DNA from 3 places in the Anaerocolumna sp. AGMB13020 genome. Region 3 is predicted to be linked to each of the others. Evidence: riboswitches for the same ligand, from Rfam matches in the RefSeq annotation. Region 3 holds a riboswitch; each other region holds the start of a gene.
The links. Region 3 has a riboswitch for cyclic di-GMP ahead of R2R35_RS23670 (sensor domain-containing diguanylate cyclase). Riboswitches for the same ligand answer to the same signal wherever they lie in the genome.

Region 1 (10,922 bases), 2.5 Mb from region 3:
TATTCAGGAACGTTTCAGAAGAGGTAAATTCAGAAATTGGATAGAAATTATGAATCTGCTTTGCACCTGTTCCCCAAACGCCTGCTTTTATCAACGCATAGGAGGGTCTTCTGTTAACAGCCCTGTTCCTTGGCAGCTGTCCTAATATAGGCGTATTTCTGCTCAGTGCCGGGTTACAGACATAATATTCAATAAAGAAGGTCTTTTCCTCCCCTGTTTTCCTGCTGTAACCGGTAAAATTATGCCACCACCAGTCATATCCCTGAGTTGCCAGAGGCCCCTTTAACATATAGAGATTCCTGCGTAAGTCTGATTTGTTCATTACTTCCAATTACCTGTCCCTTTCTTATAAGCTTTTGATTTATAAGTTGAGTCTTTATGTTCAATTTGCTGATTACAACACTGCCTTCTATTATATCATTAATCTTTGAATTTGTCAGTAAAATGCCTAGAATCTCCCCTTGTCCAGATCCTGGTGCTTTTACATTTTTTTTGCACTGTCCAATTCAGGAAAAAGTCTGTAAATACCTGTTTTAACCTGTGGCAAATGACACTACAGCAATTACCATATTGAATATAGATAGAATATTAATTATTTTTAAATAGACAAACAGAACATTTCTTTGTAAGATGCTAAATAGGTATTTACGACACTTGGAGGAACTTATGAAGACACAGATGAAATTTGACTTAAAAGACAAAAAAAGAATACTTGCCGTACTGGCTGCCGTTATCATAATGGGATTTTCACTATCCTTTCTCATCCGTCTGAACTTCGGTACAGACCCCTGCTCCAGCATGAACCTTGGTATCTCTAATAAACTGTCCTTATCCTTTGGAAGCTGGCAGGTTATCTTTAATTCCCTTTTATTTATTATTGTAATCTTATATGACCGTACACAAATAGGCTGGGGGACTTTAGCCAATATGCTTTTAGTAGGATACTGCGCTGACTTTTTCACCTGGCTGTTCAATCAGATTCTTCCGGCAGGTGCATTCCAAAGTCTGCTTATTCGTATAGCGGTTCTGCTTCCGGCACTGATACTCTTTATCCTTTCAGCGGCTGTCTATATGGCTGTGGATCTGGGTTCTGCTCCTTATGATGCAACTGTATTTATATTGGCCTCACGCTTTAGGCGGATTCCTTTTCGTGTAATCCGTATGGCTTGGGACCTAACGGCTTGTATCATTGGTTTCTTAATGGGCACTACTATCGGATTTATCACTGTTGCAATAGCCTTTTTACTTGGACCTGTAATAGCCTGGGTGAAGACCAGGCTGGATAAAGTATTTTTTCAGACAGCTCAGGCCAGCTGACAATACATGGTTTCAGCTATTTTTCATTCCAACTATAAAAGCCGTAGAATGGCATATCCGCTGACTATCGGATATGTCCAACTACGGCTTCTTTTATAAATCCATAACAGAATGCATTGCCATACCAAAAACAAATAATGCTTTGTTTCTTTCGTTTACCGTATTTCCACCTAGGGTGTGTCTGAAAACTGCTTGTGCCGGGCTGTATGTTCCACTTTGTGGGAGACAAGGCGTGATTTTGGGTGCGTAGTGGTGCTACGTTCCCAAAATTGCAACGCAGAATACCGCAAAGTGGGGCATTCAGAATGGTGCAATGAGTTTTCAGACACACCCTAGTAAGGTCGACCAGGATTTTCCGTTAAATTCATACATAAAAAAAATGAGTATCAAGGATACTCATTTCTAAGAGCTGGGCTACAAGGATTCGAACCTTGAGATGCTGGAGTCAGAGTCCAGTGCCTTACCGTTTGGCGATAGCCCAATATTCTTTTTTGTGTTTTTTCTGACAACCACTGTGTCAGCCACGAATGATATTATAACTCATTAAATAACAAAAGGCAAGTACTTTTTTAAAATTTTTTTATTTTTTTTAATTATTCAAATTGTTTATGCGGAATGCATTTTATGCCTGCAATACCTGCTATATTATGCCCCGTTTTCTGTAAATTATTGCTTATACAGGATAAGAGATTATGACAGCTCAATAATCCACCGGCATAATCTCTAAATATGCTCACTCCCCATAAGCATTATCCTGTATCGTTTAACTACTCACCCTCATCAATGTTAGTTAACACAAATTTGCATAAAAAAAGATCTCCTTCGGGAACTGGCTGCCATCTGAATAGGTTTACTCAGGAAGACCCTATAGTTTTGCGTCCCTGCTTTTCAACAGGTTTGCCTTTGTCGTTGAAACCAACGTTTTGCCGTTATCACTTTTTTTACTGTTATAGATTTTATCACATTTTTGCTGAAATGTAAACACTATTCTATTATTACCAAATATTTGTAATTCCAATTTATCTTTATCTAAATATACCACTTCTACTATTATTCCTGGGTCGTTAAGCGATTAAAAAGACATGACTTGTTATTATATATCAACTGTGTTACGATTTACAGAGAAATGAAAAGAAAGGATATTATCAAGCTTATGAGACCTTATGCAAGAAAAGCCCAATATTATGAAACCGACCAGATGGGTATCATTCACCATTCGAATTATCTACGCTGGTTTGAAGAAGCACGCATTGACTTTATGGAGCAGATGGGATTAAGTTATGCTTCCCTTGAGCAATTAGGTATTATGATTCCGGTTTTAAACATATCCTGTATTTATAAACAGCCTGTACGTTTTAACAACAGTATTCTTATACATTCTGTCATAAGCTCTTTTAATGGTATTAAAATGTCAATTACCTATACCATTACAGATGAGGAGGACAAGATTACATATTCTACAGGCGAAACAGAACACTGTTTTCTGAATAATTCCTTTAAACCGGTTTCCCTTAAAAGGGATTATCCTGAGGTCTTTGATATATTCAACAATTGGAAAAAAAGGAAGGCAGACGATTAACCCTCTGCACTTCCTCTATCCTGGTTCTCCTCTAAGGCTTATAAACGTATTATAGATGTCAATAATGCCATATCCCCACTCTCTGTTAGGATAGGTATTATTTGGATCTCTTCTGGCACCTCTTATCAAAAGGTTCTTGATTTCCACACTGTCAAGCTGCGAATAATAACCAGTTTGTATTCCCCACTGAAGTAACATTGCGGTTATACCTGCTGTATGGGCTGCTGCCAAGCTGGTTCCAGATCTTCTTCCATAGGTCCCTCCCGGCTCCGGCCCTACCAGATTTACTCCTGGCGCTGCAAGACTTGGATTTACGGCTCCCAGCCGTGTAAAGCCTCTCCCTGCCGGCAGAAACAGGCTGTTGTTCGTATGATCATAGGCAGTTACTATGATTGGTATAACTGTATTTCCCGGAGAGGTTATGGTAATAAAGGGATCCGGCTGAGTAAAATACGTTTCTGTGCCGATAAAGTCCCTAATCGGAAGCCATATATTGAATTCTGAATTCAAATCTCCACTGGAATATACCTTGAACCGCCAGATTCCTTCAGTGGGCTTGTCAAAATTTACAAGTATAAGCTGATCACCGGTCTGGGTTTCCAGTAAAAAATAGTCGACAAAAATAACCGTTTCTTCAAATATAAAACGGATTTCTCTGGATTCACCAATTCTTGCGGGTATTCTGGGTATGTACTCTCCTGTGGGGGATAAAATATCGATGGAGAAAGTTCCGGGAGCATTCCCCCATAGCTGCATGGAAAATCCTGAAACATTAGGACCTACCCTAAGCTCCACCATATTCGTCTGATCTCCGCCTCTATTTATGACACCTTTAAAATGATGACCCGAATTCCCTTCATTTCCAGCTGCTATGGATATTACAATCCCCGGCAGATCTGCTAATACAGACACATAACTTGGCAATGCTCCTCTTCCGTCATGGGAGCCTTGTGATGTTCCCAGTCCTATGCATATTGCTATCGGTTTAGAAAGTCTTCGTGCTACCTCCACCAGATAACGTATGCCGAACATAATATCATTTTCCTGGTAACTTACTGCATCTGCCGGAACACGGAAAAAACTTTTAGAACTCTGCTTTGCCTGCTTTAATTTGACTACCACAAGATCAGACATCGGTACTACCCCGGAGAAATTATTCTGAAGATTCGGTGTTCCGGCAGCAATCCCAGCCATAAATGTACCATGTCCTAATTCATCCGTTGTCGGTACTATGGACCTTGGATCAGCATTTGCCAGTGCCTCATTTATCTGTTCTCTGCTATATTCTGTTCCGTAATAATAGGTATCCGGATATGCTCCGCTTTGTATTGTCTGATCCCAGATTGATACGATTCTGGTAGTCCCATCTGCATTTCGAAAGGCTTCATGGGTATAATCAATTCCGGTATCGACAATTCCAATAAGAACGCCTTCCCCATTAAGCGCAAGATTAGGAACATTTCTCACCCGCACAACACCGGAGGCTTCCAGACTGCTAACATCCATTAAGCCGTATAGATTGGGAAAGATACCGTAACCATAAGAATGCATCAAATCATTGGTGGATACTGCTGTTGTTGGCATATATACGGCGGCATATGTATCATTTATAATATTATAACAGATATTAGGGAGTGAAGCTAAGGTATTAATATCTCTTCTATATTCAAAAATAAAATCGCTGTATTCTTCCCCTATTATCCAATCCCTGCAAATTTGGTCCAAAGTTATTTTCCCTCTAACTAAACTTATTTAAATATATGATTTGTAATCGGGTTTATTCTTTTTTAGATAAAACCATATAAAAATAACTATTGATAATTCAGCTTTAAATAATTGTAAAATTATTTCTGTTAGGATTGTAGCCTGCCTGATAGGGTGTTATAATATTTGAGACTATTGAATTCTATCAAAATGTTAGTCCTGGAGGAAATTATGTTGATTTATTTATGTCTGATACCGGTAGTGGTGATTCTGTTATACCTAATGGCTATTATGCCAAAATTATTCCGCAGAAAAGACTTCACACCGTTTCAAGGAACATATTATGCCCATAGAGGCCTGCACAATGACCCTGACAAGGTACCGGAAAATTCAATGGCTGCCTTTAAGCTTGCCGTCAAGAACAATTATGGAATAGAAATGGATGTACAATTATCAAAAGATAATATACCTGTGGTATTTCATGATTTTACACTTAAGAGAATGTGCCATATTAACAAGAAAGTCAGAGAATTAACTTTAAAAGAATTAAGGGAGCTCAAACTTCACCAATCCAAGGAAGGAATTCCAACCCTGCAGGAAGTGCTTGATATTGTCCAGGGTAAAGTACCCTTGATTGTTGAATTCAAGGTAGAATTACACGATACCTCAGTGTGTGATATTACAGCTCCTATGTTAGAAAACTACCAGGGAAAATACTGTATCGAATCTTTTAATCCTCTTGTACTGCTCTGGTATAGACGTAAGCGCCCTGACATTATAAGAGGTCAGCTGGCCAGTAATCTGATAAAAGATAAAGAAGTAGGAAGCTTTTCACTGTACTTTGTTCTTCAAAATCTCCTGCTTAATTTTATAACTAAGCCGGATTTTATATCCTACAATTATAAACACAGGAATATGCTTTCTTTGATTTTGTGTAAGCATTTCTACCGAACTCCGGCCTTTGCCTGGACCATTAAGAGTCAGGAAAGCCTGAATTTGAGCCGGAGCCGGTTTGATTACTTTATTTTTGATCAGTTTATTCCTCAATAAATTATTTCTCGTATAAAAATTCTTCCGGAAGTTCTACTTTAAAAGCCTCAGCCAAATCCCTGAAATTATCAGGTGTTATGGTCTGTCGCTTACCGGACATGGAGAATATCTTTACCAGTATTTCTGCTGATTTCTCAACTGTATGCATAAGACCAAAGGTTAAGTCGAAATCTTCACCGGAACAGAACATACCATGGTGTGCCCAGATGGCTACATCATATTTCTTCATTAATTCGCTGGTTGCTACCGCAATGTCCCTTCCGCCAGGAACCATCCAGTGTACCACACCAACACCTCTTGGGAACACTACAGGACACTCTGTAGCTGCTTCCCATAACTCTCTGGTAAACACCTTGTCGCTTAAAGGTAATACAAAAGTCAGGGCAATAATATTGGTAGTATGCGCATGATAAATAACTCTGTGTTTTCCGCCGGTTGCGGCCTTCTTAACTTCATGATTCATTAAATGAGTGGCAAGCTCACTGGTAGGAGTTCCTCCTTCTGCTAATCCCCATCTTATACGGTATCTTTCACCGGTTTCATCAATTTCTATAATAGTGATGCAAACCTCCGGATCTACACTGATATTTCTAAAATACTTCCCGCTTCCTGTTACAAGAAAGAATTCGCCGGCAAGTAAAGGAACACTTGTGCCAATGCTAAGCCACTCATCCTTATTGGAAAGTCTTGGTAATACCTCCATGACTTCTTCTTCTTTCAAGCGGTAAGAAAGATTACCTCCATTTCTTTCGTGCCAGCCCTGTTGAAAGCCGTCATCTGCCATCTTTATAAATCCTTTGACGAATTTCGTATCTAATATTTTCATATATTTATATTGGGATTGTGTTGTTTTCCCTTTCCTTTCCTTTTATTTTGTTGTTTTATGATTACATTATACTGCGTTACTGTTGCTTTGTAAATAAATCTTTTATTTAACAATCCTTCTCACTATAATACATAAAGCCATGCAATCCATATGAATTAGTAAAATTTATCTATTAACCCACTATAGAAAGCGTCAAATGGTTTATTATTTTGTTTCAGATTATAACCTTTAATCGTATTAAGTAAAAAGATATACAAAAATATTATTACATGGATTAGGATATTTGGCTCCCTGAAATTAATCATAGGTCTGTATTCATTATGATCAAGAGTGCGTAATCTCCAATCAGTATTTAATCCAGGTGATGAATGCAAGGTAACAGACACATGCTTTACCAGTATAACTATTATCATAAGGTATATACAAAAAACCTGTGAACTCAACTTTTTAAGCTGACCCACAGGCTCTCTTCTATTTATAAGACTTTCACAGTCTTTCATTCGATTTGTATCTTCAAAACTACACACTTTTTTGATTTCATCTAATCTTTAGGTCAAGCCCTCGACCTATTAGTATTAGTCAGCTGCATGCATTACTGCACTTCCACCTCTAACCTATCCACCTGATCGTCTTTCAGGGGTCTTACTGCATTCGCATGGGATATCTTATCTTAAGGGGGGCTTCACGCTTAGATGCCTTCAGCGTTTATCCCGTCCCGACTTGGCTACTCGGCCATGCACTTGGCAGTGCAACCGATACACCAGAGGTCAGTCCAACCCGGTCCTCTCGTACTAAGGTCAGCTCCTCTCAAATATCCTACGCCCGCGCCGGATAGGGACCGAACTGTCTCACGACGTTCTGAACCCAGCTCGCGTACCGCTTTAATGGGCGAACAGCCCAACCCTTGGGACCTAATACAGCCCCAGGATGCGATGAGCCGACATCGAGGTGCCAAACCACTCCGTCGATGTGAACTCTTGGGAGTGATAAGCCTGTTATCCCCAGGGTAGCTTTTATCCGTTGAGCGATGGCAATCCCACTTTATACCACCGGATCACTAAGTCCTACTTTCGTACCTGCTCCACCCGTCGGTGTCGCAGTCAAGCCCTCTTATGCCTTTGCACTCTGCGGATGGTTTCCGTCCATCCTGAGAGGACCTTTGAGCGCCTCCGATACCCTTTCGGAGGCGACCGCCCCAGTCAAACTCCCCACCTGACATTGTCCACTGCCCGGATCACGGGCACATGTTAGAAACCCAGTACTGCAAGGGTGGTATCCCAACAACGGCTCTGCGGCAACCGGAGTCACCGCTTCATAGCCTCCCACCTATCCTGTGCATGCAATACCGAATCCCAGTATCAAGCTAGAGTAAAGCTCCATGGGGTCTTTCCGTCCTGGCGCAGGTAACCAGCATCTTCACTGGTATTTCAATTTCACCGGGTGCATTGTCGAGACAGTGCCCAAATCATTACGCCTTTCGTGCGGGTCGGAACTTACCCGACAAGGAATTTCGCTACCTTAGGACCGTTATAGTTACGGCCGCCGTTTACTGGGGCTTAAGTTCAACGCTTCGGATTGCTCCTAACATCTCCCCTTAACCTTCCAGCACCGGGCAGGCGTCAGCCCATATACTTCACCTTACGGTTTTGCATAGACCTGTGTTTTTGCTAAACAGTTGCTTGGGCCAATTCTCTGCGGCCTGTATTTCTACAGGCACCCCTTCTCCCGAAGTTACGGGGTCATTTTGCCGAGTTCCTTAACAATGCTTCTCCCGTCGGCCTTAGGATTCTCTCCTCATCCACCTGTGTCGGTTTACGGTACGGGCTTATAAAAAACAATAGCGGCTTTTCTTGGCAGTGCCTCCATCAGCTTCCCTACTTATATTTCGGTCCACATCACGTCTTCCCATTATGGAACGGATTTTCCTGCTCCACTGGTACCTCGCTTGTACCGGGTATTCCTCACCCGGCTCTGACTTTGTCTCTGCGTCCCCACAGTTCTGTTTTTATAAGGTACAGGAATTTCAACCTGTTGTCCATCGACTACGTCTTTCGACCTCGCCTTAGGTCCCGACTTACCCAGAGCAGATCAGCTTTACTCTGGAAACCTTAGATATTCGGCCTGAAAGATTCTCACTTTCATCTCGCTACTCATTCCGGCATTCTCTCTTCTTATCCCTCCACGACTCCTTACGGTATCGCTTCGTCGGTATTAAGAATGCTCCTCTACCACAGTAGTATTCACTACTATCCACAGCTTCGGTGTCGTGTTTTAGCCCCGGACATTTTCGGCGCAGGACCTCTCGACTAGTGAGCTATTACGCACTCTTTTAATGTGTGGCTGCTTCTAAGCCAACATCCTAGTTGTTTTCGAAATCCCACATCCTTTTCCACTTAACACGCACTTTGGGACCTTAGCTGGTGGTCTGGGCTTTTTCCCTTTTGACTACCCAACTTATCTCGTGTAGTCTGACTCCTGGTCATCATCTATATGGCATTCGGAGTTTGATAATCTTCGGTAAGCTTTGACGCCCCCTAGGATATTCAGTGCTCTACCTCCATTAGACTAAACCAAGGCTAGCCCTAAAGCTATTTCGAGGAGAACCAGCTATCTCCGGGTTCGATTGGAATTTCTCCCCTACCCACACCTCATCACCACCCTTTTCAACGGATGTGTGTTCGGTCCTCCACCGCCTTTTACGGCAGCTTCAACCTGGACATGGGTAGATCACCCGGTTTCGGGTCTACTTTTACTGACTTATTCGCCCTATTCAGACTTGGTTTCCCTTCGGCTCCGAGTCTTAAACTCTTAACCTTGCCAGTAAACGTAACTCGCCGGACCGTTCTACAAAAAGTACGCGGTTCACCTGTAAATAGGTGTTCCACAGCTTGTAAACACAGGGTTTCAGGTTCTCTTTCACTCCCCTCCCGGGGTTCTTTTCACCTTTCCTTCACAGTACTATGCACTATCGGTCACTAAGTAGTATTTAGCCTTGGGGGGTGGTCCCCCCTAATTCCCACAAGGTTTCTCGTGTCTCGTGGTACTTCGGATCCCGCTCGCTGACTTCCGGTTTCGCATACGAGGCTTTCACTCTCTTTGGCTGGCTTTCCCAAAACCATTCTGCTACCTTTCATCTCACTTGTTGCGGTCCATAACCCCAGAAGATAAATCCTCTGGTTTAGGCTCTTTCCATTTCGCTCGCCACTACTCTGGAAATCGAGTTTTCTTTCTCTTCCTCCGGGTACTTAGATGTTTCAGTTCCCCGGGTTCCCTCTATTAAGCTATGTATTCACTTAATAGTAACGGAGGTTTGCTCCGTCAGGTTTCCCCATTCAGAAATCTGCGGGTCAAAGGATATTTGCTCCTCACCGCAGCTTATCGCAGCTTATCACGTCTTTCATCGGCTCTTAGTGCCAAGGCATCCACCCTGCGCTCTTATTAGCTTGACCTTCGCAGTCTTTCGACTGTTGTGTCTCAGTTCCACAAACTTGATATAATCTCCTTTGCTTCTTCTGTCTGCATTGTTTTTCCGTCTAGCGTGGCAAAAAAACAAACGCATATTTATTAGATGTCTTCAAATCAAATGTGTAGTTTTCAAGGTACAATTGTTTTGTTTCTCTCTTATATGTACTTTGACAATCTATTGATAGTCTGTACTCAAAGTTAAGAAACAGTGGTCTAATGAGAATTGAACTCATGCCCGCTGTTACCAGCTGCTCTTCCAATTAAGCTATAACCCTTTTATGAAACTCTATAAAGTAGTTTTTTTTATTATTACTTGACTTACTTAACTAGTTTTTATTAAACTCACTATATCTAACCTCATGTAAGTCATTTTAATATTTTATAATCCGGCAGCCACCTGCTCTCCCATACCGTCTCCAGTATAGTACCATCGGCCGCTTACGTCTTAACCATCGTGTTCGGGATGGGAACGGGTGTGTCCCATAAGCGCATCGCCACCGGAAACTTTTTGCTATTCAATTAATATACCGCAACCTCACTAACATCATTGCTATATATTTTGTAGTATCATTCAATACCACTTTGATAACTCAACAGTAAAACAACCCCTACTTACTTCCTTAGAAAGGAGGTGATCCAGCCGCACCTTCCGATACGGCTACCTTGTTACGACTTCACCCCAGTTATTGAACCTGCCTTCGGCTGCTCCCTCCTTACGGTTGGGTCACAGACTTCGGGCATTTCCAACTCCCATGGTGTGACGGGCGGTGTGTACAAGACCCGGGAACGTATTCACCGCGACATTCTGATTCGCGATTACTAGCGATTCCAGCTTCATGTAGTCGAGTTGCAGACTACAATCCGAACTGAGATGACCTTTTTGGGATTTGCTCACTCTCACGAGGCTGCTTCCCTTTGTAGTCACCATTGTAGCACGTGTGTAGCCCAGATCATAAGGGGCATGATGATTTGACGTCATCC
Region 2 (10,922 bases), 2.9 Mb from region 3:
GCTTTGCCATTAACCAAGTCATAGCTTCTTCTTCATTTAAGAAAGCCTGCTGAGGGAACTTAGATGAAATAGCTCTATTGATCTGCATTTTTACAATTGCACTGTCTACGATGGAGGCAGTAGCAACAAGATTATTCTCTGCAAGCCAGTCAGCATGTTTAGCCATAACTTCTCCAAGATCGGACATTTTGTATTTTCTTAAGTCAGCAGCACTTACCCAAGGCTTATTACCCATTGCAGGTCCGATAACCTTTTCATACTGACTATGATATTCAATATAGTCTTCCTTTGTCCAAGAACCTACGGGTGTTTCAAATACTAGTCTTTTTTCAACATCGTAATTAATAGTATACAGCCCCTTTGGGTGTGTAATCATCATAATAATTTTCCTCCTGAGTAAAATATTATATTTTTGAAACAGAGTAAATCTCTGTGACAAGCGATGAAAAAATTACAGATTGTTATTGATCAAATTCTACCAACTGCTGCTTTAATGTCTCAGCAATATTATACATCTCTTTCGAGCATTCTGCTACTAACTGTATCAGATTATTCTGCTCTTCAACGGAGGAAGAAACCTCTTCTGTTCCGGCGGCAGTTTCTTCGGAGATACTCGCAACCGTTGCAATCATATCTTCAGCTTCTTTTGCATCTTCTGTTAAAGTGGCAGTCGCATTATATGCAGCTTTAACTTTTACACCGATAGAATATACCTTATCGGATATATCAGATATGGAAGACACGGTCTTCTCAAATGCCTTTTCCTGTTCCTGTGAAAGGTCATTGGCTTTGGTAATTTGCGTTACTGTATTTTCTATTCCCTGTTGTACATCGTTTATAATTTCTGTAATCTGCTTTCCGGATTCTGCTGACTGTTCTGCAAGCTTACGAATTTCTTCGGATACAACGGCAAACCCTCTTCCGTGCTCGCCTGCTCTTGCAGCTTCTATTGCAGCATTTAAGGCTAACAGATTTGTCTGTTGTGCTACGCCTTTTATTACCTCTAATATTTTTCCGATTTCTTTGGACTTGTCCATTAAGTCCGTGATTGCTCCTCGCATATTCTCAGTAAGAACCTTGTTCTCAGCCATCTTTTCTTCCTGGAATTTGATGGATCCCTTCACTTCCTCCATGGCATTAATTGCTCCGTCAGCAACTTTATCTGACTGTGCCATATCTTCACCGATACAAAGAATCATCTCGGTAATATTATTGATGCGCACACTTCCTTTTTCGGTTGATTCAGCCTGCTGAGTTGCGCCTTCTGCCAACTGTGTTATAGATAGTGTAACTCTGCTTGAAATATCACTCATTTCAGCTGAAGATTGTTTTAACTCACTGGTCGAATAGGTTATGATATCGACAGATTCCTTTACACTGCCAATAAATTCTTTTATGCCTGCAGGAAGATGACCTTGTGTTCTTGTGGATTCAGCGGCTGCCGCAACTTCCTGGTATGCCGTCTCTGTCACATTACCCAAATCAATTTCTCGCAATTTCTGGTTCAGTAAAAATGCAAGGCAAAGGGTAGCCACTACCCCTATCACTACTGCAAAAATAACCATAAAAAGCAGAAGGCTTAAAGTGCTGCCTCCTTTGTTTAACAATGACTGGGCTTTAAAAAATCCGCCTGCGGTTACAAGAACAATGCTGCCTGATAAAACGGCTAAACTAGTGATAAAAACATTTTTTTTCAAGCCTTTTTCTCTGAAAATTTCCACTTTCAAGTCCTCCTGCAATTATAAGCTGTTTCTATAGCATTAAAAAAGCCATTTGTAGTTGATACCCCACAAATGGCTAATATTAACTACGGCAACCCGACTATCATAGTTTTCACCTTAGACTCGTGGCTTTGCGTCCCCATCTTTAGAAGAGTTTGCTATTTTCAATTAATCTGGATATAGAAATAAATTGCATAATTTGTAATTCTACACTATATTTCTAAATATCTTGCTATATTATGTCATATCATGTCTATTCGCATAATAAGATTATACACCAATTTGCTCAAAAGTCAAATTATTAATACACAATTTTACAGAATAGTTAAATTTTATTTAACCGCAGTCTTATAAAGACAGACCGCCGTCAATTACAATTGTCTGACCTACGATATACCTGGAGATATCCTGACACAAGAAGTATGCAAGCTCTGCAACCTCCTCCGCTTCACAGAATCTCTTTGCAGGTACCTGCTGTTTGTAGGCTTCTGCTGCATCTCCTAAGGTATCCAGCATATCTGTTATAATAATTCCAGGTGCTATTGCATTGACACTGATGTTATTTGCAATAAGCTCTGTACCAAGTACCTTGGTAAAGGCTGCAACTCCTGCTTTAGAGGCAGTATAGCTATAGGAGGCTGGAAGCATCTTAACGGCTGCAAGTGAACTGATATTAACGATTTTACCGGAGTTCTGTTTGATCATATGGGGTGCTACCAGCTGGCACAGATTGAACATACCGGTCAGGTTGGTATTTATTACATCACTCCATTCGCTGTCTGTCATTCCGGTTATGGTATTATAACGTACAATGCCTGCATTATTAACCAAAATATCGATTTTTCCAAGCTTTTCGATTGTAAAGTCTACCAGAGCCTCAAGTTCTTCTCTTTTTGCCACATCACAACGGAAAATATATGCCTTTCTTCCAAAACTCTTAATTTCTTCCTGTACTTTAAGGGCGGATTCTTCATTGCTTACGTAATTGATAACTACATCTGCACCTTCTTTTGCGAGCTTTACTGCTATCGCTCTGCCAATACCTCTGGATGCTCCTGTTACTAATGCTACCTTTCCTTCTAACATATCATGTCCTCCTTAAGCATATTGTTTTATTTATATTAATTGTGTTTCTGTAATGCTTTCAGTCTGTCTCCGTTTGGTGCAGGTTCACTGCCGTCTGTAATTAGCTCTACGACCACAGGGCCCTCCGCTTCCCGCAAGAATTCCGGAAGCTCCTTTATCTGACTATTCTCGCTAATAACCATTGTCTTTAGGCCACAGGCAGCCATCATATCAGCTATGCTGATTCTCTTCTGGCAAAAACCATTAACTACTCTTTCAAACAGGAACTTATGTCCATGTTCTACAAATCCTAACATAGCATTATTAATAATAAAGTAAACAATGGGTAATTCATATTCTGCTGCAGTCAGTACTTCCATTCCATTCATAAAGAAGTCTCCGTCACCGGCAAATACAGCAACGCTTCGCCCCGGATAGGCTGCTTGCACACCGACTGCACCACCAATTGCAGAACCCATGGCAGCATAATTTAAATTGGTCTCAAAGTCTCCGCCTTCCGGTATAGAAAGATATTTAAAGGCATAATTCATAAATTCGCCCATATCTGCCATATAATAAGTATCCTTAGGCATATATTCCGGTAGCTGTTCCATAAACTCCTTAAGGCTTACACCCGTATTTACTTTCTCTACCGGATTATTGATTGCTGTTCTCTCAAAGCCTGTCTGCCCTGCTGCTTTGGTATTCTGTATAATATAAGGTAAAGCTACCTCTAAATCAGCACAAAGCTTAACATCCGTCTTATAGACTTTTCCAAGCTCTTTTATATCCCAGTCAATGTGAATAACCTTCTTCCCCTCTGTTAAGGCTTTACTGAAGTTATTGGTTGCATTCTCTCCCAAACTGGTTCCAAGGATGAGCAGGCAGTCAACAGAAGGGTCATTTACGTAAGCAGAGGCGGCATCTGTGCTTGCAAAACCATAGTTCCCAAGATTCAGCGGGAAATCATTTGATACCACACCTTTACCTTCTGGTGTTGTGATAACCGGCCATTGCAGGTGCTTACTTATTTCTTTTACAAGTTCTGATTTTCCTCTTGCGCCTTTACCTGCCAGGATGAGTCCTTTCCCTGATTCCTCTATTACCTTGCAGGCTTCTTCTAAACTCTTATTGTCATCTGATGCTGAAACATATGCTGTTGCTGTAAAATCCGGAACTTCCCCGGGCAGGCTGGCAAGCTGAATATCGATGGGAACAGATAAAAATACAGGACCCATGGGAACTGTTAAAGCTGTCTTTACAGCCAGTTCCAGTTCTTTCATTACATCCTCTTCTTTTAATACCGTCTTACTGTATTTTGTAATTGGTCTGAGAATCTCTTCCGTATTAAGTTCCTGGATGGCCCCTTTCCCTATCTGCCATCTGTGAACATAACCAGTAAGGAACAGAACAGGCGCTTTGGCCCTGAATGCATCTCCCACACCGTTCATCATATTGTTTGCTCCGACACCGCCGGCACCCATACAAACCGCAAGCTTTCCGCTGACGCTGGCATATCTGGCGGCCATATAAGCTGCACCGCCTTCGTTCTTGGCAACAATAGGTTTAATTGAAACGTCGTTTAATGCATCAAAAAGCGGACTGATTGTACCTGCTGGTATGCCGAATATATAGTCCACTCCTGCTTTTTTCAAGAATTCCAAAATCCCGTTAGCTATCCTCATTTGTAACTCCCCTTATAATTAATATTGATTTTTTAAGTAGTCATCTGCCAATTTACTGCAAGTCTCCATTTCCTCTTTGGTAAACTGGTGGTATTTTCCGATAGAAGCTATGCAGATTATGGCCTTCACCTCATCCTCTCTTACAACCGGAATTATCATAATACTATCAATTCCAAAAAGAAAAAAAGCATCCGCTGATCTGGTGTCATTTTTGGTGTCATAGATTTCAATCGGCTGCTTTTTGGTCGTAATCTCCCTTAATATGAAGGTATCCTTAACATATACGGGATTCTGTCCATGTACTGTTTTCCATTTTTCAATTCCAAGTATATCCGTCTGTGTTTTGTAAAAGGGCTTCAGGCGGCCTTCTTCTATCCTGTGATAGCCGATATCCTCTACCGTTGTTACTTCTGAAATTTTTTGAAATAATTCCTCCAGAATTGTTACTTCCATCCTTATCTTCCTTTCTGAATCTTTTGTAGTGTTTAAGTATTACTAAAGCTAATTTATAAAACTGTATTTATAATCTGTCTTAATAGTAAAATAAATACAGATTTTACCTTTTTTGTTAATTTTTATTATCAATTAATACTATTTTATTCCATTATAACACATTGTACTAACTTTTCAAATAGTTCTTCCAAACTAATTTATAAAATTCTGGTACAGCATATTATCCATTTATCCGATTTACTCCTAAGCGCTGTATTTCTGCTAGAACCCTTCATTCTCTCTGCCTTGTTTTTAGCTTCTCCACTACTGAGAAAAGCATGCATCCTTTCAAAAAAGGACTGCTGTAATCTTTCACAGCAGTCCTTTTTTTCTTACATTTTTTATTTTATATTTATTACATTGTTGTTGTCATCTGTTACATACGTTCCTTTCGACATATCCAATATGATGTATTCATTCTCCCATCTGTCTTTTATGACCGCACATTTCCCAATGGGAATATCAAAAGGACCATCTTTGACCATACCTCCTGCTTTAAGAATTTGTTCAATTGCCTCTGATACAGAATCTACGCAAAAATCGACATCCCTCCTTTTTCTTTCTGTCTGAAGGACAAATTCTGTAATACCTTCCTCCATTCCTAATCCAACCATTTTCTCCGTCCGCCATAACAATTTTAGACCCATGCCGTCACAGTAATACTTCATGCCCTCATCCAGATCAGAAACATATAGCTCTATGCAATCCACATTCTTTAATAATGCTGACTTCATCTTCTTCTCCTCATTTACAGCTGTACCTGTATCTTTCCCAACTGCCTGTTTTTTATGCATTATAGCAGAGAGAAGGCGACATCTGTATGTCTTATTCGAAAATTTAAAAAGCTCGTTCTATATCCAATCCAGCTTTATACTTGATAACAAATTTTTATTGCATTAAAGTTAAGTTTACAAAAAGGGACAAAGGCGAGGAATAAATTTACTATTTAAAGTAGGATTTAGTCAGAAGATAAAGAAATGGAATAGTTGAAGAATCTGAGCAACGACCATTGATTATATTGAGTGAAATTTAGATGGTAAGATTTACTACGAAGAAGCCGCTAAAATTGCAAGTTATGAATGTATTGCGTGATTTGATTTTACAAGGCGATATTGTTTTTTGTGATGTCAACTTGTTATTCTTCTGCTTACAGGTATGTGCGGCATCCGTTTTTTATGGGCTTTTCACAGATTGAAAAAGGAAACTGCTTGTGCCGGACTGGAGGTTCCACCCTATGGAGTCAAGGTGCAATTATGGGGTCGTAGCGGTTCTACTTTCCATAATTGTAACGCAGAATATCACAAAGTGGGGTATCCAGAACGGTACAATGAGTTTTTAAACACACCCTAAGCTTATAAATACATTTATAAGCTGTTAACAGTTGCTACTTTTTTATTTCTGCATCTCTTGCATACTGTTGTTTTGCTTCCGTCTCCGGCAATAACCGGATATAAAACCTTGATCCTTGTAGTCTTACACAAGGGACAGGTTCCTCTTCCTCTGGAAGGGAGATTTCTTAATGTTTTACCTCTGTGGGGTTTTAATGCCATGTAGGTGTTCCTTTCTTTTTAACCGTTTAATATCCAGTGCAGGCTAAAATAGATAACTGGTTTCTTAGACCCGCGAATAATGTCAATTATGTTAGCCTTACTGGTTTCTATCTTCCGATTATAAAGATTTTCACATGGGATTGCTATTACCAGAACTGTTCTGTATCAAACTTGAGCACGCCTCTTCTCTTCGCATAAGATTCGCCGGATGCTTTGTTCGGAAAGAAAGAATTCCTCTGATAATTCTTCCACTGACCGTCCTGTCAGGTACTTTTGATATATTTCTCTGTTTCTCGTCTTAAGCATTTTTTTAGAACCGCTCTTTTCACCCCAGGATTTTTTATCTCCTTCTTTACAGGGTATATATAGATAGTCTCCACTGACATATTGTTGTATTATTTCAATGATTTCCTCAGGCAGCACTTCCTGGGCTTTAATATATTTCATAAACTTTGCTCCTCTAATCATGTTTTTAAGTTAGATGAAGCAAAGACCATAAAAAAAGCAGCAGGCTAACCTGCTGCAATAAGATTTCAAAGAAATCCTTACCTGAAATTGAAAGAAATCGATGAAAAGGTACACCAAGAAAACCACCGCCTGCTGCCTGTGATTTATCCTGCTATAGCTTAACATCGACTACTTAAAATTTCAGATCTCCGAGCAAAGCATCGCCGATTCACTAATTTGTGGTCTCTGCGCGGAGATACGTTTGCGATCTACTGCCTTTAAAGATTTCATAAGGATTCCCTTCTAAGGTAATTCATACCGTAAGTTTCATAATAATAGTTACATCTATTATAGCAAATAAATACCAAATGGCAATATCAAAAACAATTCGGTATTGTTTATGATAAATAACCCATACACAGTAGCCGTATAAAGGAATTATTTATAAATACAGATAAGTTTATTAAACCTTAAAACGGCCAACAGCATTCTTCAGTTTTTCAGCACTATTACTGCTTCGCAGCATCTGCCCCTTTACTTCATCTGTCTGGGCTGCTATATTTATAATCTTCTGAGAAATATCCTCTGTTCCTGTAGCTCCCTCATTAACAGTCTTAGCTACATCCCCCATAGCTTTTACAATACCGTCTACAGTAGCCGACAGTTCTTCGGCGGTAGCACTGAAATCTGTGACAAGTTCATCCATTTCAGACGCATCACTCTGGTATTGTTCACTGATATCATTAAAGGACTGATAATCGTGCATTACTCTGGTATCTATGTACTCCATGATATTCCTTGAATTATCCGATAAACCATTAACAGAAGCGACCACTTCTGCAGTTACCTTTTGTATTTCTGTTACTGTTTTTTGGGAATCCTCTGCCAGCTTTCGGATTTCATCCGCTACCACAGCAAAGCCTTTTCCGGATTCACCCGCTCTGGCAGCTTCAATTGCTGCATTGAGAGCAAGTAGATTTGTTTGAGAGGATATCTGTAAGATTGCGTTTGATAAAATTCCAATCTGGTCTACAGCCTTGGATTGCTGCAACGCGATTTCCAGCTTCTCTTTTGAACCGGCATATATTTCTTTTGCAAGATTTTGTGATTTTAATAAGTCATTTTTTATCTCAACAGCCTTTTTGCTGTTTCTATTAGCCATTTCGGCACCATTTTGCGCTTTAGCTGCCATGGATTCAATCGCAGATTCCATATCAGAAGAGAAAGCGTTTACTTCTTCTGCCGTAGCAGCAGTTTCCTCCATTCCTGCCGATACCTCTTCTGTAGCTGCAGAAATTTCTTCTGTACTGCTACTTAATTCCAATACACTTTTATTTACAGAAATCACTGCATTTTCCACATTCTTAGATTCAGATACGACTTCAAGAAAAGAATTCTTGATACTGCTTAGAAATTTGTTAAGGGCGATGGACATAAAAGCAACTTCATCCTTCCCTTTCACAGGGAATACGTAGGTCAGATCATTATTTTCCTCGGCAGCAATCAATCCTTTTTTTAGCAAGTTAATAGAGCCCAGTATGCTGATACACAAATAAATAATTATTATTATGCCTAAAACAAAGGTTACACTAAATAAAATCACTACATAAGTAAGGGTTCTGTTAACCGCTTGATATGTTTGATTGCTTGAATTATCTGCATAATCAGAATTATAATTGATCAGGGCAAGGGTCGAATTATTCGCTGCAGTCCAGTTTGAATAAACATCCTGGAATTCCCCCCAGGCTTTTTCATTTTCATTGGACAAGCCAAGCTGGACGATTTCAGGTTCGTACTCCATAAAAGTGCTCCAGTTATCCTTAAATTCCTGCAGTATCTGTCGATCTTCCTCATTGCTTACGAGAGAGGTTTCATATAGCTCGGTATGTTCATCTATCTGTACAAGCAGTTGATCTAATTCTGTTTTAATATCTTTTAATCTGCTTTCATCTGTTTCAAGTATTATCTGTTCAATCAATCTTGGCACATCGGATATGGCACCATTCATCCATCCCATATTCTTCATGCTGGGTACCGACATGGTGCGGACATCATTAGAATTCTTGTAGATGGTGCCCAGCCCTAAATATGTAACAATACCTGAGAGTGCAAACAAAAATAAAATCAAAGAAAATCCACCAATTAGCTTCGCCTTAATGCTCATAAAGTTACCTCCGACCTATTCAATTATATTAATTCTTCGTTAACCCTCCAAAGTAACCTCTCTCATTTGTAGTGGATTGTCTTTTGTCCAGATTAAGAGCAAAAAAATTACCTCATAACCCAAAAAAGGCTCATGTTAAAAAGTGGGTAACAGCATAAATGAATAATTTTAATCCAGAGAGCTTTTTCACATTTTAAACAGAACCATAAAAGCAGAATAACTACTACATATGAAGTTGTAATTTGTGATAATAAGTATTTATTTGGCGTATCACGTCGAATTAGACAATATTTTATCATTAAGTTTTTCGAAAGTCAATTCACGTTTTTGATAAAATCAGTAAGGTTTTTTCGATAAAACTAACAAGATTTTTTTGGAAAAACCAGCATGATTTCTTTGATAAAAACCAACATGATTTCTTTGATAAAAACCAGCATGATTTCTTTGATAAAAACCAGCATTTCTTTGATAAAAACCAGCATGATTTCTTTGATAAAAACCAGCATGATTTCTTTGATAAAAACCAACATGATTTCTTTGATAAAAACCAGCATGATTTCTTTGATAAAAACCAGCATTTCTTTGATAAAAACCAGCATGATTTCTTTGATAAAAACCAGCATGATTTCTTTGATAAAAACCAGCATGATTTTTTTTGGTAAGACCCGTAAGAATTATTTCGCAAATGGAGCCTTTCTTCAGATAAGGAGACAGCGAGATTAAGATATGAAAAATAACCAAAACAGTCTCTATGAACAGTAATAAAACACTGTCGCATAGAGACCGAAGCAGGTGCTTTTTAAGCAGAAAGCAGTTACTGAAATCAGGCGTAGTACTGCGCCTGTGCATTGTAAAGAGAAGCATAGATACCTTCCAACTTTAACAATTTTTCATGGTTTCCTCTTTCGGCGACCTTCCCGCCGTCAAGAACAATGATATCATTGCAGAACTTACAGCTGCTCATTCTATGAGAGATATAGATTGCTGTCTTTCCGTTTATCATATTGTTGAAATTTTCATAAATCTCAGCCTCTGACAATGGATCAAGGGCTGCTGTAGGTTCATCCAGTATTACAAACGGTCCATCCTTATAAAGTGCTCTTGCGATTGCCAGCTTCTGTGCCTCTCCGCCTGATATTTCAACTCCCACACCATTGCTCTTATACAATCTGGTATTTAGTCTGTCCGGCATAAGTTCCACTCTTTTCTTCATACCTGACTTCTCTAATACCTGCCACATTCTCTCTTCCTCTATTTCACTTCCGGAGGAGAGGTTCTCTCCTAAAGGTAAGGCCAGCAGTTTAAAATCCTGAAAGACAACGGAAAATATCTTTGTGTACTCTGCATAATCATAGTATTTTATATCAATCCCATTTAAGAGTATTCTTCCCTCTGTCGGATCATAGAGTCTGCACAGCAATTTGATCAAGGTTGTCTTCCCTGCTCCATTTCTTCCGACAATAGCAAATTTTTCTCCTACATTAAATTTAAGATTTATATTATCCAATATCTTATCTGCTGTACCAGGGTACTGAAAGCTGACATTTTCAAGGCTGAATTCATAATCTCCGTCAGAACGCTTTTCAACCGGTAAGGTTCCCGTATAATTGACATTGGGCCTGTTGATAAATTCCGTATAGCTGTTTAAATACTCAGCCCTGTATTTGAAATTATTAAATTCAATTATTTCGGTGCTGATAGAACTGGTAAGCTCAAGTATGGCTCCTGCATACATAAAGACTGCACCAATACTGATTATTCCATAGATTGCTTTTCCTCCCACTACGATATACACCAT
Region 3 (10,922 bases):
GACAGACTGGCTGTTACCGTTTATGAAGGGGATGAACAGGTGCCAAAAGACCAGGAAGCTGCAAGTATTTGGGTCAGAAAAGGACTTAGGAAAGAGCAGATATTCTACTATGGCAGAGAAGAGAATTGGTGGGGACCGGTTGGTGAGACGGGACCTTGCGGACCGGATACGGAAATCTTTTATGATATGGGAGTGCCTGCCTGCTCCTCTTCCTGCGGACCCAGCTGTTCCTGCGGAAAATATGTGGAGATCTGGAATAATGTGTTTATGCAGTACAATAAGAAAGCAGATGGAACTTATGAGGAATTACAGCAGAAAAATGTAGATACAGGTATGGGTTTTGAAAGAGTGCTCACAGTGCTTAATGGCTGCAGTCAGGTCTATGAGACAGAGCTTTTTATACCGGTAATATCCAAATTAAATGAGATTCTGCAGCAGGAGAAAGGAGAGTTATCCGACCGAAATCTGAAAATTGTCTGTGAGCATATACGTGCCGTAACTTTTATATTAGGAGATCCAAGGAAAATAAAGCCCTCTAATACAGAACAAGGTTACATTGTAAGAAGGCTTATAAGAAGGATTATAAGATTGTTAAAACAGGCGAAGGTAGAAAGGAATATACTGAAGGACCTGGCACAGATAATCATAGACCAATACGGTGATGTTTATGGAGAACTGGAGCGAAACAAATTGTTTATCCTGGAACAGCTTGAGAGAGAGTACGATATCTTTCATAAGACCCTGGATTCTGGATTAAAGATGGCTGAAAAATATTTCGAGGAATTAGCAGATAAGAAAGTATTAAGCGGTGAGCTGGCATTTCGTTTATATGATACCTTTGGATTTCCCATAGAGTTTACAGCAGAACTTGCCAAGGAAAAAGGGGTTATGGTTGATATGGAATCTTTTCAAGAGAAATTCCAGAAACACCAGGAAAAATCAAGACAAGGAGCTGCAGGAAGATTCAAAGGAGGGTTGTCTGAACAAAGCGAAGTAACTGCCAGACTGCATACGGCAACTCATTTATTATACGGCGCGTTGCGTAGGGTTCTTGGAAGTGAGGTAACAAGCAGAGGCAGTAATATCACTGATAAAAGATTAAGGTTTGACTTTTCCTTCCATCGAAAACTCACAGGAGAGGAGCTGAGAGCAATAACAGAGGTTGTAAATGAAGCAATATTAAGGGATATTCCTGTAAATTGTGTGGAGATGCCTCTAAAGGAAGCTTTTCAGGAGGGAGCAATAGGATTATTCGAAAATAAATATGGTGAAACGGTAAAAGTATATACCATACCGGACTATTCAAAGGAAATATGTGGAGGACCCCATGCTGGCAGGACTTCTGAGCTTAAAGCATTTCGTATCATAAAGGAAGAATCTTCTTCGTCAGGTGTTCGAAGAATAAAAGCAGTTATCGGGTAATAACTTCAACTCCCCTCCAAAGGTGTAAGCTTAGAGGGGAGTTGTTCATGAAATAAATTACTCAATTACCCCATCCCGGACTGTGATGATGCGGCCGCTGCTTTGGGCAGCCTCCGGCGAATGTGTTACCATGAGGATGGTCTGTCCGCTTTCACGGTTGATACTGCGTAACAAATGCATAATTTCCGCCCCGGTTTTACTGTCCAGATTTCCTGTGGGTTCATCTGCGAATAGAATCTCAGGTTCTCCAATCAATGCACGGGCGATTGCCACACGCTGCTGCTGTCCCCCTGACAATTCCCGCGGAGTATGCTTGCGCCTGTCAGATAAACCTACTACTTCCAGGATGTAATTTAACTGTTTCTTATAATCTCTCATTTTCTTACCGTCGAGTAGCAAAGGAAGCATGATATTTTCTTCAACATTCAGATTGGGAATAAGATTATAGAATTGAAATACAAACCCTATTTTTTGACGGCGTAACCTGCTCATACTTTCATCTTTTAAGTTGGATATATCTGCTCCATTCAGATAAACACCGCCTCCGGTGGGGGTATCTAATCCACCGAGGATATAAAGCAAAGTACTTTTTCCGGAGCCGGAGGGTCCCATGATAGACACAAATTCTCCTTGCATGACCTGTAAGGATACATCCTCCAATACCTTTGTGGTGGTATTACCAATCCTGAAATTTTTAACAATATGTTTGCCTTCTACGGCAATAGTGCCAACATATGATTTCATCAGTTATTTCTCCTTCTCTATGCATCAAATTTAATTTCTTCTATCAGATTCATACGGCGGGTTTTAAAAATTGGAACAACAGAACCTAACAGGGTAATCAGTATTCCTGCTGCGCCGGACAGTAGAAATATTTTTATACTAAGTTTTGGCACCATTGAGATTTTGGGTCCGGCAACCAGAAAAATCGTTTTAATTTCCAGGTATGAGACAAATAAGGCTATTACTGCACCGATTAGTCCCGAAGAAAAACCCTCAATCAATGTCATTTTTACATTCTGGCGATTGCTTAATCCAACAGCTTTATACATGGCGATTGCTCGGCGTTTTTGCATATAATTAATCAGTAGATTATTGATAACACCTACTGTTGCCAATAGCAAAATAAAGTAGGTCATACTATGCATGGGCTGTAAAAAAGCGCCAACAGTGGAAAGGGCATCTGTGTTAAATTCCTCCACTGTGCGGCTCCAATTCCATCTGTCACCAAATAAATCACGGATCTGTACCATGATTGCATCCGGGTCAGCGGCAGTATAGCCTAAGAAACCATAGGTGGTCCTATTGAAATCAGACATTGCATATGCAGAAGGAATGATTGCTTCTACGTCTGTTGCCCTTGATTTGAAACTGCCGACAATAACATAAGGGGCAGTTTCAGCGCTTTTTGAAAGGGTAAGTGTATCTCCAACAGAAAAGCCTGTTCTTTCCAGACAGCTTTCGCTTAATATTAACGACCGCTTCTTCTGAAAGGCAGAAACAGACTGTTCCTGCATACTGCTTTTCGTATAGTTGAGTGCCAGCAATGAGTTATACCATTCCAGATTGTCTGTTGCTTCCAGCCGTGAAAATGTAACACCATTCCCTTTAACCTCATTTTTAAACACAAAAAGTGGCAGTACCTTTTGAATTCCATCCATGCTTTTAACCTGTTCTACAAAATTCATATCCATTTCTCCGTCAGCAAAGCCTTGTAATTCTGCACCATTGAATACGTCACTGATATAGGTGGTAACAAAACTACCTACGGTGCTGATTGCTATGACTGCTGAAATGCTGATAAAAAGTAATGTAATGTTCTGGGTAATATTTTTATTATCCTGTATATTCCGGGCGGCGAGTCTGCCTTCATTTTTAAATAGAAGGCCATATAAGAATTCCAGCCCTTTAGAAATTAGATTGGTTATGAGAGGGATGACTAGTATTGTGGAGAATAGCAGTCCCAACAAGGATAAACCACCTGCCAGATACAACATCTTGCCTGAAACCATCTTCGGAAGAATGATAGAAAACAGAAACAGGACAAGACCGGTTCCAAGGATAAAGTTGTGCGGAATATGTTTTTCCTCTACAGTTCCAAGCAAGACATCCTTAATTGGCAGACGGCTTGCCCGCCGTACCGGAAGCCACGCACTTAACAGAGAGGCCACAACAGCTACCGCTACAGAAATCAGGATACTTAAAGGTGAAATAACAACAGGAATTTTGATGCCTTGTGACATCGTCTGTCCCATACCCTGTAAAATCAACTTCAACACAAAAACACCTGCCGGAATACCAATTAAACCGCCTATGCTGCCATATAGCAGGCTTTCCAGAATAAGAATACGGGTAACTGTTGTTTTTGTCGCTCCAATGCTGCGAAAGGTACCGATTACTGGTAAACGGTCTAAGGTAATCACCTTGTAACTACTATAAATAATAAAGACGCTGATTGTCAGGGAAAAAAAGCTGATAAGGAAGAAGGGCATGGATTTTTGCCTTGCATCGGCTGTAATTTGTACTTCATTAACAATTTGGGTTACCTGATAATCGCCTTCAGGAAGTGACTTCTTCAGCTCATTTATCAAAAGGCTTGTTGAAACCTCTTTGGCAGGGCTTACTAAAATTTCACTGTACCTCTCCGTTTGCTTTAAAAGTTTGGACAAAGTAGGCAGGGGTATGAGGGCTGTTGCACCTCTTGTATGCCTTAAAAAGACAGTATCATAAGCTGCAATTTCTGCAACCTTAAGACTGACAGGGATTCCACCTATTTGCAAAGTAATGGTATCGCCTTGTTCAATTCCATATTTTGAAGTAAATCTTTCCGGCAGAATGACTTTATTACCAGTGAAGTCATGGATTTCACCGCCATTTAACAAACGAGGTTTGTTGATTTGATTAAGCTGGGAGAGGTCGGCAGCTATCAGATCAACCGTTTCATAATATCCGTTTTCATGATATAAGGAACGCTCTGAGAGTACACCGACACATTCTCCGATAGACGGTATATCGGGTATTATACTGATATCAAGGATGCTCTTATTACCCGCTGCAGTAATAGAAACCGTAGCTTTTCCGGCCATACCCTGTGCCATTTTACGTTGTGCATTTTCGTAGGAGGAACTAATGGAAAAAGATACAAACAGCAATGTGGTGGAAAGGACTATCGATAGCAGCATTACGACTGTCCTAGGTTTATGTTCTTTTAGATTTGTTAAAATATATTTTATTATTATTTTCAAAAAACACCTGCTTTCTGGTGGAGACTGTTTAGGCTAAGCCTTCTCCAATTTTTTGATATATGGTATTTGTTATGAAATGAATATGTTTTTTTATTCTCACCTCCAGACATAGAACCAAGAGCCTGCCTTGTCAGATTCCAGAGCTGTGTCATGCTGCTACGAAAGTGACAATCCTCCTGTGGTATGTCATGTGATTAACGCCTGGCAGGGACTTTTTATGAAATAGAACACACTTTCTTCGTAATACATAAAAAAGGTTGGCAGTTATCATAATTACATGATATACTGTCAACCTTAATCTTTTTTTCAGGCAACCTTAATTAACCTTAATTTAACGAGAAGTGTATTGAGAAGTTGGTCCCAACACCCGGTATGCTGGATACGGAAATTGTACCTCCGTGAAGCTCGACGATGCTTTTGGTAATGGCAAGTCCCAAACCTGTTCCTTCCGGCTTATGCTCTGTATTGGTTCCGCGATAATAACGCTGGAAGAGTAAAGCGGTTTCTTCCCCGGTCATACCCTTACCATTGTCAGACACATCAATCTGAATTGAGGTATCGGAAACCAAAACCAACAAGAGAATCTCGGTATTTTCATCACCATGAACAAATGCATTGATGATTAAATTATGAAATGCTCTTGACAAAAGCATATGGTCAAAAGAATATATAATCTTATCTGCGGCAGTCTGAAAATGAATAGTACGGTTTTCAAATTCTGGATTGTTTAAAATATCTATGACCAATTCTTTTAAAAAGCGAATTAAATTATCTTCCTGCCGATTCAGAGGAAGCATGTCATTTTCCAATTGATAGGTCAATTTCAAATCGTTAATCAGAGCTTCCATATAGGCAGCATTTTTTAATATAACCCGTGCATACCGTTCAAGCTGTTCCTTTGTTTTGGTATCATTGTCCTGTAGTATTTCAGCATAACCTTTAATAGGAGATAGTGGTGTTTTTAGATCATGGGTAATATTTGTAATCCATTCTTCGCGGATTTTTTCTGTCTGCTCCCGAAGTCGGTCACTTGCTTTAATTTCTTTATCCAAAGTGTCAAGGCTGTTATAGAGGTCTCTAAAAGCACCGCCTATCGGAAGTGGATGATAGCTTCGTGCTGCGATTTCTCTGATGGACCCTGTCAAGCGGGTCATGGTTTGCACTGTCCAGAATCCATAAGCAATTCCTGATAACAGAACAACGGTAAATAGTATTCCCACAATGAGCAGGACGATTGTTTTCCCGCCGGTAAATTTCTCTCCGTTTAAATGCATGGTTACTTTTGTGATTTTCATAGGGAAATGGAGAATGTAAAAATAGTCATTCATCAGATGGTTAATCGTACCGATAAAGGAAGTGGTTTCGCTGCCTTTTATTTGTCCTGTTTGGGAAAGATACAAGAGCTCGGCGTTGGAATAACTATCCTCAGCCTGTTCAGGCTTTTGATAATTAAAAATCTCAACACCCGAAGGTGCTAAAATCTGCAGGCCAATGTCGTTTTCATATAATAGTTCAATTCCGCTTTGCTTGACCTTAGCGGTATCATCCACAAAAATTATTTGTGACCGGAAATCTTCTGTAAAGGATATCGGCCAATCACTTTTTACAATGGAACCTTTTGATGTTTTTGTGGTAACCAATGAATAAAAAAGAACAATGGCTGTGATAAGCACCCCAAGCAGGGATAAGAAGAAAATAAGGTAAATATGATAAATTGTGCGGTATCCGGATTTTCTCATCTATTCGATCCTTTTCTTCAGCTTATAACCCAATCCTTTTATCGTAACAAGCTGTTGCGGGTTTGAAGGAGCATCTTCAATCTTTTCACGTATATGTCGGATATGAACCATTATGGTATTGTCACAAATGCTGCTGCATTCCCCCCAGACCTGTTCATACAAGCGTTCTTTACTGATGACTTTATCTGTATTTTCCATCAAATAAGCTAATAGCAAATATTCACGTCCAGTCAGACTAATTTCCAGTCCCTCCTTATATACCCTGCAGCTTTCCCTGTCAAGAGAAAGAGGGCCGACCGTCAGGATTTCACGGCCTATAATACTGGGTATAGTATGGTACTGTTGGCGGCGTAGCTGTGCTTTGATACGAAAAACAACTTCCCTGGGGCTGAAGGGTTTGGTTATGTAATCATCACCACCACAGGAAAGACCGAGAATTTTATCAATATCATCATTTTTAGAAGATAGAAACAGGATGGAGCAATAGGAAAATTCTCTGATTTTTTTGCATACCTCCAAGCCATCAAGGTCTGGGAGCATTATATCCAATACTACAGCGTCAGGTTGGAATTCCCGGCAAACCTGTAATGCCTCTAACCCCGTAGCTGCTGTCTGTATATTTGTAAAACCATCTCGCTGTAATACTTCCTGTATTAGCTCGACAATGTCCTTATCATCATCTACCAATAAAATTTTACTATTTATTCTTATCACCTGCCTTCTGTTTTTCTTTTCTTTATCGTTGCGGAATATTTCTTAGGGTAGCAGCTCATAAACAGTAAAGAAAAATATGGATATTTATGTGGTTAAAACAATTATATACGGTCATACCTATAATATCAATAAAGATGACCTCTGTACCTTAAGTATTTTTTGAATTATTGATTAGCAATTTATTTGTCTGTCTTGTGATAAAATATGATTATGGAGAGAAAGAGATCATAAATTGGCTCAACCTCTCTGTGATGTAAAGAAAAGAAAGGGCAGGTAAGTTAAATGACAAATCTAAAAATAAAAGAACTATTAAAAAATTGGAATATCGAAGGAAATCTCACTTGGATAAACAACAATTCCTGGGATGTTTCAGATAGCTACATCATCAAGTGCTATAATAAGCAGGAAGAATTAGAACGTAGTATTGTGTTGCTGGGAGCTTTAAAAGAGCATGGAATGCCTGTAGCGGAAATAGTTCCTCTAAAAGAAGGGGAGAACTATCTGGAGAGAGAGGGCGTATATTATCTGTTGACACGGAAGTTGCCGGGCAGCAGCATTGTAAACTTAAGGGAAGAGCCTGAGCAGATATATGGCCGGATGGGTAAAGTAATAGGAAAGCTTCATATTGCTCTGAGGGAATTGGAAGCGTTTCTGGATTTTTGGGATAACAGCCTTCTATTTGAGATGAAAGGTTGGATACCGGAAACCTTAAGGAAAGCTGACTGGAAATATATTGGAAGTGAAGCTTATGAGGAAACAGTCAATAACTTGGGGGCCATTTATGAGGAGTTGCCAAGGCAGCTCATCCACAGGGATGTACATTTTGGGAACTTCTTGTTTGAACAGGGTGAATTTACCGGTTATATAGATTTTGACCTGAGCCAGAAGAATATCCGTATATTTGATATCGCATATTTTCTTTTGGGACTTCTCTGTGATGAAAATCATTACGGAGCAGATAGAGAAAAGTGGTTTGATCTGGTTGCATGGGTAATAAGAGGGTATGAAGAGTCAATACCTTTAGAAGAAGTAGAAAAGACGTACCTTAATACCGTTATGGAAAGTATTGAGCTTTTATTTACAGCTTACTTTCTTTCTGTAAAGGAGGACAGACTGGCAGAGGATTCAGTTCAGCTTTTTTATTTTATAAAGAGAAACGCCAATAAAATAAGAGAGAAAGCTCTTGACTCTGACATTATGTAAGGATTTATAATGAAACAAAAACGAGGTGTTGCTGTATGGCATTTGATTACAAAAAAGAATATAAAGAATTTTATCTGCCCTCTAAGAAACCGGAAATCGTTGAAGTTCCACCTATGAACTTTCTTGCAGTCAGAGGAAGCGGTGATCCCAATGCTGAAGAAGGAGAGTATAAGAGAGCTATCAATCTTTTATATGGAATTGCTTATACCTTAAAAATGAGTTATAAGACAAGCTATAAAATTCAGGGTTTTTTTGAATATGTGGTACCGCCTCTGGAGGGATTTTGGTGGCTGGAAGGCATAAAGGGAATGGACTATACCCAAAAAGATAGATTTCACTGGATATCAATTGTTCGTCTTCCGGAGTTTATTGGAAAAGAGGATTTTGAATGGGCATTAAAGGAAGCGTCAAGAAAGAAGAAAGAGGATTTCTCTAAAGTCGAGTTCCTGCAGTATGACGAGGGTTTATGTGTACAATGTATGCATGTGGGGCCATTTGATGAGGAACCGGCAACGGTTGAAGTGATGGATGAATTCATTAAGGCTGAAGGCTATCTGAATGATATAACGGATACAAGGTATCATCATGAGATTTACTTAAGTGATTTTCGCAAATGTTCTCCTGAGAAACGAAAAACAGTCATTCGTCATCCGATCAAAAAGGACCGGTAAAAGACCGTTCTGGGATAAAAGACCCGTCGATTTTGTAGAAAAACTTTCTAAAAAGTCGAAAAAGTTCATAATTCAATTGCTCAATACGCTGGTCTTACGGAAAATATTGACTTTTTAAGAAAATACTGAGTCATTTAGAAGAAATTGTATCCTTCCGTTTGGCTAAACTTTTGTTTGCTATTAATTATATAATAACAGCAGAATTATGGTGTATTTTGGTATATAATTTGAATTGCAAAAATATGTGAAATATAGTACAATTAGCCTATATTTTATAAGGGCAAACTTATCGAAAGATAGGGACGCAAAGCTTAGGGTCTAAATCTGTTAGCAGATATGACAGCCAGTTGCACTAAATATGATATTTTGCGGTCTAAGCTCGTTATAAATACGGGCTTTTTTTGCGTTTAAAGTATTGCATAGGTGGTTTTTGTGATTTTACAAAGATAAAATATGCCTTGATCTGCAAGGAAATTCCGTTTTTAGATGCTGACTTAGGGGAAGCAATTTAAGAAATGGTGCTTGCTAAAAAGAAACGGGTTTCATTTCGCTCATAACGGAGGTATAGAAGTATGAAAAATCTGAATAGTGATAATGTACTCCAAAAAGGGATACCCAAATTAAGCAATACGGTAGGGATATCACTTGGGATAGCATTATTGTCTGGGCTTGTTATGGCATTAATTATTGCTGTAAAAGATATGGAGGAGCTGTATGCCTCTTTAAAGGCGTCAGGGCTTTTATTTCTTTACTTTCTGTTATTGTTCTCCCTTGTTGTAAGCTTTGCGGGCAGTCTTATCTGCTATGGCAGAATCAAGCAATCCACTGCGGAGATTGCACATATAACCAATAGTGTCCATGCAGGCTTTATTAATTTTGTTCTGGAGCCGGGTTATCAGATTACCTATGCCAATTCCAAGTTCTATCAAATAATCGGCTATCAGAAGACAGAAGTAGTAAAAAAATATAACAATTGTTTTATGAGTTTTGTACAGGAAGAAGATCAGCAAAAGATTACTGAACTAATAGACAAATTCTTTCATGGTTCCTATATTCAAACGGAAATAAGAATGTTCACAGCAAAAAGAAATATCATAAATGTTCTTCTAAATGGAAATTTCATATTGGATAAAGACGGGAATAAGACCCTTTCAGCTGTTTTTGTTGACGTAACCGGATTAAAGGAGATGCAGAACAAACTTCTGATGGAAGAGGAAAGATATCGTATTGCGGCAGAAATATCCAATGATATATTGTTCGAATACAAAGTGGACAAGGACCTTATGGTATTTGCGGATAAATATAAAGAGGTTTACGGAAGGAATCCTGTAATCGAGAACTTTACACAGGTTGATATTTATAAGTCAGAGATGGTTCATCCTGAGGATTACCAGGATCTAAAAATGTTTGCCCGTCTATTGCCCAGCGGTAAGGAGATGATGGAGGCAGAATTTCGGATCAAGAATGCCGGCAATGAATACATATGGTGCCATATCCGAGGCAAGACCATTTATGGTGACAAGAAAGAAGCAGTCAGTGTTATTGGTAAGGTGGTAAATATCGATCTGCATAAAAAAGAGCTTCAAAAGCTTGAATATAAAGCCAAACGAGATCTGCTTACCGGTGTGTACAATAAAATTACGACAAAAGAAATGATTGAGGATTTTCTGAAAAGAAAAAACAATCAAAACCACATACTCATGATGATAGACATTGATGACTTTAAGCATGTAAATGACAATTACGGTCATTTGGCTGGAGACAATATTCTGGTATTTCTGATTGATAAGATCAAGAGGATATTTGCCGGAGATATTATCGGGCGAATAGGTGGAGATGAATTCCTGGTCTTCATAGGAAATATATCGAATAAGGATAGTGTAATTGTTAAAGCAAAGAATCTGCTGCAAGCCCTCAGTTCGGTATAT

Region 1: it holds a riboswitch for cyclic di-GMP, as region 3 does, so the genes downstream of both, R2R35_RS24695 (DUF6783 domain-containing protein) here and R2R35_RS23670 (sensor domain-containing diguanylate cyclase) in region 3, are expected to answer to the same signal.
Region 2: it holds a riboswitch for cyclic di-GMP, as region 3 does, so the genes downstream of both, R2R35_RS10870 (methyl-accepting chemotaxis protein) here and R2R35_RS23670 (sensor domain-containing diguanylate cyclase) in region 3, are expected to answer to the same signal.

What each region holds. Positions count from the first base shown of each region.
Region 1 is NZ_CP136910.1:2,340,262-2,351,183, forward strand. It holds gene R2R35_RS09290 (tocopherol cyclase family protein) at 1-322, opposite strand, end outside; gene R2R35_RS09295 (YczE/YyaS/YitT family protein) at 667-1,317, shown strand; gene R2R35_RS24695 (DUF6783 domain-containing protein) at 1,382-1,648, opposite strand; tRNA gene R2R35_RS09300 (tRNA-Gln) at 1,727-1,798, opposite strand; cyclic di-GMP riboswitch class I at 2,139-2,229, opposite strand; gene R2R35_RS09305 (acyl-CoA thioesterase) at 2,444-2,896, shown strand; gene R2R35_RS09310 (S8 family peptidase) at 2,912-4,621, opposite strand; gene R2R35_RS09315 (glycerophosphodiester phosphodiesterase family protein) at 4,832-5,650, shown strand; gene rhaD (rhamnulose-1-phosphate aldolase) at 5,652-6,476, opposite strand; rRNA gene R2R35_RS09325 (23S ribosomal RNA) at 7,026-9,925, opposite strand; tRNA gene R2R35_RS09330 (tRNA-OTHER) at 10,148-10,216, opposite strand; rRNA gene rrf (5S ribosomal RNA) at 10,326-10,443, opposite strand; rRNA gene R2R35_RS09340 (16S ribosomal RNA) at 10,566-10,922, opposite strand, start outside.
Region 2 is NZ_CP136910.1:2,698,335-2,709,256, forward strand. It holds gene R2R35_RS10865 (hypothetical protein) at 1-379, opposite strand, end outside; gene R2R35_RS10870 (methyl-accepting chemotaxis protein) at 462-1,721, opposite strand; cyclic di-GMP riboswitch class I at 1,809-1,891, opposite strand; gene R2R35_RS10875 (SDR family NAD(P)-dependent oxidoreductase) at 2,070-2,807, opposite strand; gene R2R35_RS10880 (thiamine pyrophosphate-binding protein) at 2,843-4,471, opposite strand; gene R2R35_RS10885 (GAF domain-containing protein) at 4,490-4,924, opposite strand; gene R2R35_RS10890 (VOC family protein) at 5,305-5,697, opposite strand; gene R2R35_RS10895 (hypothetical protein) at 6,328-6,513, opposite strand; gene R2R35_RS10900 (CD3324 family protein) at 6,679-6,960, opposite strand; gene R2R35_RS10905 (methyl-accepting chemotaxis protein) at 7,424-9,124, opposite strand; gene R2R35_RS10910 (hypothetical protein) at 9,484-9,771, opposite strand; gene R2R35_RS10915 (ABC transporter ATP-binding protein) at 9,948-10,922, opposite strand, start outside.
Region 3 is NZ_CP136910.1:5,612,410-5,623,331, forward strand. It holds gene R2R35_RS23635 (alanine--tRNA ligase) at 1-1,422, shown strand, start outside; gene R2R35_RS23640 (ABC transporter ATP-binding protein) at 1,480-2,166, opposite strand; gene R2R35_RS23645 (ABC transporter permease) at 2,184-4,667, opposite strand; gene R2R35_RS23650 (sensor histidine kinase) at 4,994-6,406, opposite strand; gene R2R35_RS23655 (response regulator transcription factor) at 6,407-7,111, opposite strand; gene R2R35_RS23660 (phosphotransferase enzyme family protein) at 7,403-8,323, shown strand; gene R2R35_RS23665 (GyrI-like domain-containing protein) at 8,359-8,994, shown strand; cyclic di-GMP riboswitch class I at 9,264-9,349, shown strand; gene R2R35_RS23670 (sensor domain-containing diguanylate cyclase) at 9,567-10,922, shown strand, end outside.